DNA from 3 places in the Methylobacterium sp. Leaf466 genome. Region 2 is predicted to be linked to each of the others. Evidence: predicted binding sites of a transcription regulator. Region 2 holds the regulator's gene; each other region holds the start of a gene.
The links. Region 2 encodes LexA, which represses DNA repair genes until DNA is damaged. Its sites were predicted from a motif close to TGTTCNNNNTGTGTTCNG; they were not measured.

Region 1 (3,720 bases), on a different contig from region 2:
ACCGCATCGCCTGCGGCTAGGGATGAGCAGGCCCGCATCCTGACGAAGGTGATGGAAGCCGCTGGACGAAAGCCGGCGGATCAGCCCTTCTTTATGGGCTACGATCCGCCGTTCTCGGTGCCATTCCTGCGCCGGAACGAGGTCGCGGTGCGACTACCGTCTCCGTCGTCGTGAGTTGCGCTAACGGATCGCCAAGCTTTTAGGAAGCTTCGATGGGGCCTGGTGGCTGAGGGGCCGGTGGCTCCGCCGGTGGATCAATCTCAGGTACCTGAGGGCCAGGAGTTGGATCGCCGATGGGCGGGAGGGGATCGTCTCCGGGGCGTGGCGTATCTGACTGCATCATTTGGCTTCCTCGTCATCCCGGCGAAGCGCGCGCCGCCGAGATGTAACGTCCATCGTACGGGATGGTCCCGTCAGCGCCGGCAGCGTCCGGCAGGACCGCCTAACGCGGGAAACGGGTCGCCGTCTGCGAGGACGAAATCAGGGTGTTGTAGTCGTTCACGATCCAGGTTGTGTCGATACGGCCGCGGCGTGCGTCACCCTTCGCGCGGCCGAGCTTCTCGCGGAACTCGCGTAGCTTGCCGAGCCAGGAAGCCGGTCGGCCCTCGAAGCCGGAGAAGGAGCCCGGCTCGGCCGTGGTATACTCGTCCATGCTCCTGACGGCCGAGGCATAAGTGGCGAGTGCGGCGTCGAAGGCCGGCAGGTCAACGATGGGCCTAGCTTCGCGCGGGAGCAGTTCCACCACCGGACGCGCTCGTAGCATGACGTTGGCGACGATCCAGCGCGCCTTGCGGCCTTCCTGCTTCTCGATCAGCGCGAGCTCTGCCTCGTCGCTCTTAAGCTTCTCACGGGCGAAGAGCGGTTCGAGCTTCGCCCGTTCTTCCAGGAAGGCATTGCCGGCAGGCGCGAGCTTGCCGTGCAAAGTCTTGCCCTCCGCCATCTTGTCGACCTTGTAGTCCGCCCGCTCGTAATAGCCGTTCGCCTGCGCAATCAGCGGGGCGAGCGTTTCATAGGCCGCGACGTACGGTGGGATGGCCGCGTCGAGCTCCGCCATGCGTGGTTCCGCACTCACGGCCGCCTTCGCCTTCGCGATCTCGTCGCGCACGTCATAGAGTGAGTAGAGCCCGTACACGATGCTCTCACGACCTGTCGGGCCGGTCTGCATGTTCACCCAGCTTCCGTAACGCGCCATCGACTCCGAAGCGCGGAGCGTCCGGTTCAAGAGCCCGACATAGGCGTTCAGCTTGCGGATGACGGCCTGCGAGGCGACCGTCTCCGGACCGGCGGGGACCGAGGTCTGCGCAAAAGCCGGAACGCAGCCCATGAAGACGGCCAGGAACACGGCGCGTCGCGTCGGGAAGGTCATTGGATAGCCCCTCGTGATGAGGCGGGTGGGTAGCATTCCAGCCGCACGACCGAAAGCGACGGCAGACGGTCGTGCGGGTCACGGCTGCGGAGCCTAATTGTCAATAAACACGAAGTTTTACCCCGGCGGATCTCTATCTAAAGACCCGAAATTCTAAGAAATATCAAATCGAGGCAGGGTCAAACTCGGTGCCTATCATGCTTTTCTACAAGCATGGCCAACTCGCGCTGGTTTCAAGCTGCCTGAAAGGCGCCACCGGCCTGCGATACGAAGGGCTGCACCAACACACGACGACCGCTGAGGTCGTGCACGGTGACGCTCCACTCCGACCATTCCTCCTGATCATCGAGTTCGTCCATGACGCTTTTGGCGACCGCCACAGCCCGACGCATCAGGCGTCCGGGGCAACGCACATCCTTGCCAATGGCATCGAGAACGAGGGCGTAGCCATTGGTTGCGTGAAAGCGGTAGCGGGCCATGATCTGCAAATCCCCTTCGCAGCACCTTCCGAAAACGCCTCAGTTCGCGTTATGTTCTATATGAGGGTAGCCGGTGAAAAAGGGCAAGGCTGCGTGTCGGTGCGCAGCCCGTCGTCCGGTGCTTCAGGGGCGGGAATGCCGAACGATACAGCACCCTTGACCGAACCTGTCGCCGTCGCTCGGAAGATCATCCACATCGACATGGATGCGTTCTATGCGTCCGTCGAGCAGCGCGATGATCCGGCCCTGCGCGGGCGCCCCTTGGCGGTCGGCGGATCACGCGAACGCGGTGTCGTGGCAGCGGCGAGCTACGAGGCACGGGTGTTCGGCGTTCGGTCGGCAATGCCCTCGGTCACCGCCCGGCGGCTCTGCCCCGACCTCGTCTTCGTCAAGCCGCGTTTCGAGGTCTACAAGGCGATCTCCGCCGAGATCCAGGCGGTGTTCGCCGAGCACACCCCGACCATCGAGCCGGTGTCTCTCGACGAAGCCTACCTCGACGTCACCGAGAACCTCCAAGGGCTCGCGACCGCCACCGCGGTTGCACGGGCCATTCGGGCGGAGATCCTGGCTCGCACCGGCCTCGTGGCCTCTGCGGGTGTCTCCTACAACAAGTTCCTGGCGAAGGTTGCCTCCGACTACCGAAAACCGGACGCCCTGTTCGTCATCACCCCGGCCATGGGACCAGCTTTCGTCGAGGCCTTGCCCATCGGACGCTTCCATGGCGTTGGCCCCGTGACGGAGGCCAAGATGAAGCGCCTTGGCATCCTCACGGGCGGCGACCTCAAGGCACGCTCGCTCAGTGAACTTCAGGCCATCTTTGGCAGCTCGAGCGGCTACTACCACAACGTCGCCCGGGGCATCGATCACCGACCCGTTCGGGCACATCGCATCCGCAAGTCGGTGGGGGCGGAGAACACCTTCTCCGAGGACACCACCCAGTTCGCCGTTCTCAGCGAGCGGCTACAGCCGATCCTCGACAAGGTCTGGACGGTCTGCGCGAGCAAGGGCGTCGCCGGCCGCACCGTCACCCTGAAGGTAAAATTTTCCGACTTCGAGCAGATCACCCGGGCGCGTTCCCTCACAATGCCGGTGGAAAGCCGCGAATCGCTGGCGGAGATCAGCCTCGGCCTGCTGCGGGACGTGTTTCCCCTACGCCGCAGCGTGCGACTGATCGGGGTGTCGCTATCCGGGCTGCGACATGGCGCGGGGGAAGAGCCACGTCAGCTTGGCCTTGCCCTGTAGCTGAGGGGCCGTGAGACAGCCGCTGCTAAAGCTTAGGCAACCCTCCGCCCGCCGCCTGCGCTACTGCGCGTCCGCTTTCGGCGTCGAGGTTCGTCCGATCACCGCCCGCATCGGATCAGTGGGTCCACCTTCCGGCAGTAGCACCCTGGCCTCAATCGCCGAGAACGCTGCGTGCTGCAGGTACAGTGCGATGAGCCGAGCATGATCATCCCCGCCGACGGCTCGCCAAATGGCCACCGCCTTCGTGGGGAAACAGCGGTTCGAGAAGGTGACGATCACGGGTGCGCCCGGCACCAGCACACGTGCGACCTCGCGCAGGACGGCCACGGGATCTTGTAGGTACTGCACCCCGACGCAGATCAGGGCGGCATCGATGCTGGCGTCGTCGAACGGCAGGATGGGGTCGGCGTTGAGGTCCTGCACAAAGTGCTGCGTCAGGCGTGCGTTGGCGGTGAGTTCTTCAGCGTTGAGGCCATGGCCAATTACACCCCCGTAGGCGACCTCTGCAGGCAGGTGGCTGATCCAACTCGACATCAGGTCGAGGATGCGGCCACCGGGCGGCAGTAGCGTGCGGTACAGGTCGGTCACGGCGTCGATGGCCGCGTCGTCGATATGCGTGACGAAGCGCGCCTG
Region 2 (3,720 bases):
GTCGTTGTCGGAGAAGTAGCGGTCCATGCCCGCGCGAAAGGCCTTCGCGCCGATGAGGGTGCGCAGCATCCGCACGATCTCGGCTCCCTTCTCGTAGACGGTGGCCGTGTAGAAGTTGTTGATCTCGGCGTAAGCCTGCGGCCGGACCGGATGGGCGAGCGGCCCGGCGTCCTCGGGAAACTGGCGGGCTCGCAAGGTCTTGACCTCGCCGATGCGGTGGACGGCCCGCGAGCGCATGTCGGACGAGAATTCCTGGTCGCGAAACACCGTCAGCCCTTCCTTGAGGCAGAGCTGGAACCAGTCGCGGCAGGTGACCCGGTTGCCGGACCAGTTGTGGAAGTATTCGTGAGCGATGATCGCTTCGATGTTGGCGTAGTCCGCGTCGGTGGCGGTGTCGGGGCTGGCGAGGACGTATTTGTCGTTGAAGATGTTGAGGCCCTTGTTCTCCATGGCGCCCATGTTGAAGTCGGAGACCGCCACGACGTTGAACACGTCGAGATCGTAGGCGCGGCCGAACGCCTCCTCGTCCCACCGCATCGATCGCGCGACCGCGTCGAGGGCATAGGCCGCCCGCTCCGCCTTGCCGGGCTCGACGTAGACCGCGAGCGTGACCGCGCGGCCCTCCATCGTGGTGAAGGCCCGATCGAGCCGGTCGAGGCGCCCGCCCACGAGGGCGAAGAGATAGGCGGGCTTCGGGTGGGGATCGTGCCAGACGGCATGATGGCGACCGGGGCCCGCCTCGCCGGCCTTCACCAGGTTGCCGTTGCCGAGCAGCACCGGCGCCTCGTCGCGGTCCGCCTCGATCCGGGTGGTGCAGACCGACAGGACATCCGGCCTGTCGAGGAGGTAGGTGATCCGGCGGAAGCCGTCGGCCTCGCATTGGGTGCAATAGACCCCGTTCGACCGGTAGAGCCCCATGAGCCGGGTATTGGCGGACGGGTCGATCCGGGTCTCGATCTCCAGGGTGAAGGGCGCCCGGGGCGGATCGGCGATGGTCAGGCCGGTGGCATCGACGGAAAAGGATCCCGCGTCGAGCACCCTGCCGTCGAGGGCGATGCGGACGAGGACGAGGTCCTCGCCGTCGAGCACCAACGGTGAGCCGATGCGGCCGGCCGGGTTGGGACGCAGGCCGAGGCGGGAGACCACCCGGGTCGCGGTGGGATGCAGCACGACGTCGAGGTCGACCCGGTCGATGAGGTGGTCGCTCGGCCGGTAGTCCTCCAGGCGGACCAGGGTCGGCATGTCGGTGCGCATCACGGATCAGTCTTCCTGCGGTGGCGACCGGAGCGGCCGTGTTCGGGTCTGCGGGCACCGTCCGGCGTTGCGGCGGTTTCCCCGAGCCCGGTCGAGATCTCCGTCTTCTCGCATGAGGTCGCCGACCATTCACAGCGCCGCGACCCGTATCCCGTGGGCGCCGCCGGCCCGCCGCCGCGACGGCGAGCGGCGTCCGTTTCCTCCGGATCGATCACGACACGGGTCGGATCGGAACCCTTGCAGAACACTTAAAGAACGGCTAGCCTGTTCGTGATTTGTTTCTGCGATGTCGTGTCGCGGTTGGTGTCGCGAGAGTGTGGGTCGTCGGATGTTGACGCGCAAGCAATTGGATCTGCTGCAGTTCATACAGCAGAGGATGCAGGAGAGCAGTGTTCCTCCCTCCTTCGACGAGATGAAGGACGCGCTCGACCTCAAGTCGAAATCCGGCATCCACCGTCTCATCACCGCCCTCGAAGAGCGGGGCTTCCTGCGGCGCCTGCCCAATCGCGCCCGGGCGATCGAGGTGATCCGGATGCCCGAGAGCCTCGGCGGCACCATGCCGGCCCGGTCCGAGGCACCGGTCGAGGCACGGCGTTTCACGCCGAGCGTGGTCGAGGGCGGCAAGGGTCGGGACCAGTCGGGACAGAGCCATGTGCCGGTCGCGCGGCCGACCATGGCCAAGCCGCCGATGGCGCGTGTCACCGACGAGGCGGGGCGGCCGGTGATGGTGCCGGTGATGGGGCGGATCGCTGCGGGAACACCGATCTCGGCGATCCAGGAGCAGAGCCACACCATCGCGATGTCGCCGGACTTCCTGTCGGGCGGCGAGCATTACGCCCTCGAAGTGCGCGGTGACTCGATGGTGGAGGCCGGCATCCTCGACGGCGACCTTGTGGTCATCCGCAAGCAGGAGACCGCCAACACCGGCGACATCATCGTCGCGCTGATCGACGACGAGGAAGCGACCCTGAAGCGCCTGCGCCGCCGCGGTTCGTCCATCGCCCTGGAGGCGGCCAACCCCGCCTACGAAACCCGGGTGCTCGGCCCCGACCGCGTTCGCATCCAGGGTCGCCTGGTCAGTCTCGTGCGGCGCTACTGAAGCCGCTCCGCCGGCGACGACGAAGGGGTGTCGGGTACCGTTTCGTCGTCGGTGGCTTCCGGTGCCGTCACCGGGTCCGGCGTGGGTGCCGGGCTTGGCGCCACCGTGGACGGGCGCCAGGGTTTGGTGACGCCGGGCGCACGCGCGGTCGTCAGTGTCGGTGCCCCGTCCGTCAGGCGGATCGCAGTGGCGCCGTGGTCCCGCAAAAAGCGTCTGTCGACGATGACGGCGGCGGCACAAGCAGTCGGCGCTTCGAGACGCGAGATCAGGATATCCGCCCGGACGCAGTCCTCGCGAAAGCCGCGGCGGTCCTTGAGCAGCGCGATGCGGCGGCCGTCCTGCGCCTCCATCGTGCAGCCGAGCCGGTCGCAGCGCGCCGGGGATGCGGCGATGACGTCCGTGGCCTGGCGCGAATCGCCTTCCGCCTTCAGCCATTGCTCCATGACGAAGGCCGGCGGTCGCCCGAGCGCGGCCAGGCGGCCCGACCGGTCGCGAACGGCGGCTCCCGCGCCCTCCCGGTCGACGTAGATGTCGTTGCGCATCGGGATCGCCGCCAGGGCGACCCCGATGGCGGCCGGCAGCAGTCCGAGCCAGCGCAGGCTTGAGACGGGCAGGGCGAGGACGATCAGGGCGGCGGCCAGACAGGCCAGGGCACCGGCTCCGAAGGAGGGCACCATGACGCTGGCGTGGCCGAAGCCGCTGATCCAGGCGGAGATCGCGAGCATGCCCTGCACGGCGAGCCCCATCAGCCACCACACCGGCTGGTCGAGGGCGAAGGGGTAGGCGAGGATCCCGAGCACCGCCGCGGGCATCACCGCCAGCGAGACCAGCGGCAGGGTCAGGGCGTTGCCGACGAGGCCGAACGGCTGCACCGCCTGGAAATGGTAGGTGGAGAAGGGTGCGGTGGCAATCTGCGCCACCAGGGTCGTCGCGAGGGTTCCGACGACCGCCGCGGCGACGGTGGCCATCGCGCGGGCGACGCGGCCGTCGGCCTCGCGGCGCAGGCCGCTTCCGTCGAGATATCCGGCGCAGGCGATGAGGCCTGCGACGGCTCCGAACGACATCTGGAAGCTCGGGCCGAGCAGCCCCTCCGGCTCGCGGGCGAGCGCGATCAGGGCCGCCAGCGCCAGGTTGCGCATGCTCAAAGCGGGGCGGTCGACCAGGATCGCGCCAAGCATCACCAGGGTCATGATCCAGGCGCGCTCGGCCGCGATGTCCCAGCCGGAGAAAACGCAATAGGCGGTGACGCCGACCATCGCGAAGGCGGCGGCGATCTTCTTGATCGGTGCCCGCAGGGCGAGGAAAGGCACCGCCGCCAGGATCGCGCGCACCAGCCAGAACACCACCCCGGCCGCCAGCACCATGTG
Region 3 (3,720 bases), on a different contig from region 2:
CGCCGGCGTTCTGGATGTTCAGCGCCGCCCGCCAGCCGTCGCGCTCGTAATGGACCGCGGCGTCGAACAGCACGTATTCGGACACCCGCAGGGTGTTGGCGACATCGGCGAAGGACTCGCCGACGTAGCGCACGCCGCCGCCGAAGCCGAAGCCCTTCCACTCGCCGAAGGGGATCGTGTAGTCGCCCCACAGCGAGGCGAAGGTCTGCGGGATGCCCACCGGCACCTTCCCGAGGTCGAGGGTGGTGCCCTCCACCGTCTTGAGGTCGTAGCTCGTCACCGCCGCCACGACGTTCAGGCCCTCGACGAGGTTGGCGGTGAAAGAGGCCTCGACGCCGCGCGAGCGCACCGCGCCGATCTGGAGGTTGGTGAAGACGTTGGCCGGGTTGGGCGTCAGCACGTTCGAGCGCTGCAGGTCGAAGGCCGCCACCGTGAAGAAGCTGTTCCACCCCACCGGCTGGAACTTGGCGCCGACCTCGATCTGGTCGCCGCGATCGGGCTTGAACGGGTTGCCGGAAGCGTCGGTGCCCACTGTCGGGTTGAACGAGGTTCCGTAGGTGACGTAGGGCGCCAGCCCGTTGTCGAAATTGTAGATCAGGCCGAGGCGGCCGGTGAAGGCGCTGTCGTCGCCGCGCACCGCCGTGCCCGCCAGCTTGTTCACCACGTCGTTGGTGACGAAATCCTGCCGGCCGCCGATCAGGAAGGTCAGCCGCTCGGTGAGGCGGATCTGGTCCTGGGCGTAGAGGCCGAGCTGCTGCAGGTTCTGGTTGGCGACGAGGTAGGGCAGCGGCCGGGCCGAGGCCTGGAAGTAGCGCGGCGACAGGATGTTGATCGAGGGCACCGGGAACGTCGAAGCCTGGTTGTCGAACAGGCTGTAGTTCTTGTAGTCGATGCCCATCAGCACGGTGTGGCCGAACAGCCCGTCCGAGAAGCGCGCCTCGGCCTGGTTGTCCACCGCGAAGGTGCCGGCGTGCGGGGTGGTCAGGAAGCCGTAGCGGGCGAGCTCGGTCTGCGCGGTATTGGCGTAGCCGTTGCCGACGTAGCGCTGGTCCTGAACCTCGGTGAACGAATAGCGAAGGTTCTGGCGAACGGTCCAGACGTCGCTCAGATGGGTCTCGAACTCGTAGCCGACGTTGGCTTGATTGCGGCTGTAGCCGTCGACGAGGGGGTCGCTGGAGTTGAAGCGGCGGTCGATCCGGATGCCGAGCGCCTGGGGCCGGACGGTGCCGAGGTAGGGCAAGAACTGCGCGATACCGCCGGCCTCGTCGCGCTGGAAGCTCGTGAGCAGGGTGAAGGTGGTCGCCCCGTCCGGCTTATAGGTGAGGCTGGGCGCGATGTAGTAGCGGTCGTCCCCCGCCAGGGCGACGGGGGCGTCGGCCTTCTGCACCCGGCCGGTGACCCGGTAGAACCAATGACCCGACTGATCGACCGGGCCGCCGACGTCGAACGCCGCGTAGACCTGGTTGAACGAGCCGCCGCCGACCTCGACGTAGCGGAGCGGGTCGAGGGGCGGGCGCTTCGAAACGATGTTGACAAGGCCGCCCACCGGGCTGCCGCCGAACAGGGTGGCGGAGGGGCCGCGCAGCACCTCGATGCGCTCGGCGCCGAAGGCGTCGACCTTGTAGTTGGCGAACCCCGTCTGGAAGAGCTGCAGCCCGTCCCGGTACAGCCCACCCTCGGTGGCCGAGAAGCCGCGGATGATGAACCAGTCCACCCGCGGGTCCTGGCCGAACTGGTTGGCGAAGATGCCGGGCGTGTAGCGCACCGCCTCCGAGACCGTCTGGGCGGCCTGGGCGCGGATCTGCTCGGTGCCGACCACGCTGATCGACTGGGGCGTGCGGATCAGCGGCGTGTCGGTTTTCGTGGCGGTGGCGCTGGTGGTGGCGACGTAGCCGCTGACCGGACCCTTGGCCGTCTCGATGCCCCGTGGCGTGCCCGGTGTGCCGATCCCCGCCCCGCCGCGGCCGTCGCCTTCGATGCGCAACTCGTCGAGGGTGACGCTGCCGCCAGCAGGCGCGCGGGCCTCCTGCGCCTGCGCGACGCCGACGGCCAGCGGGATCGACGCCGCCAGGGCCGACCGGCGCAGGGCGCCGAGGGCCGCACGTCGCACGAGGGGGTGGGATGGCATGGGAAGGCTCCGCATTCGGCAGCCGAACGGGCTCGCGCGATCGGCGAGGGGCTCGGGCTCCGTTCTTTTGAATGAAACTAAAGTACTGTTTTAAAAGGCATTTTCGAATCGCGTTTTATGTATGCACCGCACCGAAGGCAAGCCGCGTCGCTCAGGCGTCCGGTTCGGGGCGGCCCGCCGTGACATTCGCGTATCACCCCGGTCGACTCAGGGATCCGCATCCGTTCATGATATGTTTCGAAAGACAGCGGCAGGGTCCGCGTGGCAGGGAGAGTGTGATGACCAGCCAGGCCCCGACCCGTATCCTCGGCATCGACCCGGGCCTGCGCCGAACCGGCTGGGGCCTGATCTCGGTGGTCGGGACCAAGCTCGCCTACGTCGACTGCGGGGTCGTGACCTCGGACGGCGACCTGCCGCTGGCCCTGCGCCTGCGCGAGTTGCACGAGGGGATCAGCCGGATCGTCCAGGGGTTCGCCCCCGACGAGGTCGCGGTGGAGGAGACCTTCGTCAACAAGGACGCTCAGGCGACGCTCAAGCTCGGGCACGCGCGGGCCATCGCCCTGCTGGTGCCGGCCCTGGCCGGCCTGCCGGTGTTCGAATACGCCGCCAACCTCGTGAAGAAGACCGTGGTCGGCTCGGGCCACGCCGACAAGGCGCAGATCCAGGCGATGGTGATGTTCCTGATGCCCAAGGCGGAGTTCAAGACCGCCGACGCCGCCGACGCCCTCGCCATCGCCGTGACCCACGCCAGCCATCGCGGCGCGCATGCGATCCGGCGGCGGCACGCGCCCGGCGCGGTGGCCGGGCCGGGGGCGGCGCGCATCGCGGCGGCCCTGGCCAAGGCGGTGGCGAAAGGCTGACGGGCGCCGAGGTCAGGGCGTCGGGGTCGCGGCCTTGAACTCGCCCTCGAGACGCAGGGTCACCTCGTCGCCCACCGCCGGCAGGAAGGCGGTGATGCCGAACTCCGACCGCTTGATCACCGCGCGTCCGTCGAAGCCCACCGTGTAGCGCCGGTCGATCGGGTTGACGCCGGACTGGTTGAAGGTGGCGTCGAAGGCGACGGGCCTGGTGACGCCCTTCAGGGTGAGATCTCCCGTGACGCGCGCGGTGGTGGGGCTGGTGGGCTCGATGCCGGTGCCGGTGAAGGTGGCGGCGGGAAAGCCCGCGACGGCGAAGAAGTCGGGCCCGCGCAGGTGGGCGTCCAGCGCCGCGTTGATGCCGCTGATGCTGGCCATGCCGATGGTGGCGGTGAGGCGGCTCCTGGCGGGCTCCTTCGGGTCGAGGTCGAGCTTGGCGGCCACGTCTGTGATCTGGCCGTAATAGGTGGAATACCCCAGGTGGCTGACCGACCAGGTGATCTTGCCGTGCGCCGGATCGAGGACGTAGGCCCCGGCACGGACCTTGGTGGGGTCGGCGCTCGGAGCGGCGTCCTCCTGCGCGCGGGCGCCCGCCGTGGCGAGCAGGACGAGGGCGATCACGGGCAGGCGCATCATGCGGGCATCCTCGAAGAGCGTGTCTGAGTGTGGCTGGAAGTCCTGTGGGGGTCATCTACAGGAACGTGCGGCGAGGGTAAGGGACAACGCATGATCGGC

Region 1: a site for LexA is predicted at 1,887-1,904, ahead of dinB (DNA polymerase IV). Genes of this name have one in related genera too.
Region 3: a site for LexA is predicted at 2,351-2,368, ahead of ruvC (crossover junction endodeoxyribonuclease RuvC). Genes of this name have one in related genera too.

What each region holds. Positions count from the first base shown of each region.
Region 1 is NZ_LMRC01000007.1:450-4,169, forward strand. Features, by position in the region: partial or broken gene ASG59_RS04830 (heme-binding protein) at 1-174, shown strand, start outside; gene ASG59_RS04835 (YiiG family protein) at 443-1,366, opposite strand; gene ASG59_RS21170 (hypothetical protein) at 1,600-1,845, opposite strand; gene dinB (DNA polymerase IV) at 1,981-3,087, shown strand; gene ASG59_RS04850 (methyltransferase domain-containing protein) at 3,148-3,720, opposite strand, start outside.
Region 2 is NZ_LMRC01000012.1:121,609-125,328, reverse strand. Features, by position in the region: gene pepN (aminopeptidase N) at 1-1,254, opposite strand, end outside; gene lexA (transcriptional repressor LexA) at 1,583-2,353, shown strand; gene ASG59_RS06945 (ComEC/Rec2 family competence protein) at 2,347-3,720, opposite strand, start outside.
Region 3 is NZ_LMRC01000023.1:39,533-43,252, reverse strand. Features, by position in the region: gene ASG59_RS09860 (TonB-dependent siderophore receptor) at 1-2,128, opposite strand, end outside; gene ruvC (crossover junction endodeoxyribonuclease RuvC) at 2,407-2,988, shown strand; gene ASG59_RS09850 (YceI family protein) at 3,001-3,621, opposite strand; gene ruvA (Holliday junction branch migration protein RuvA) at 3,712-3,720, shown strand, end outside.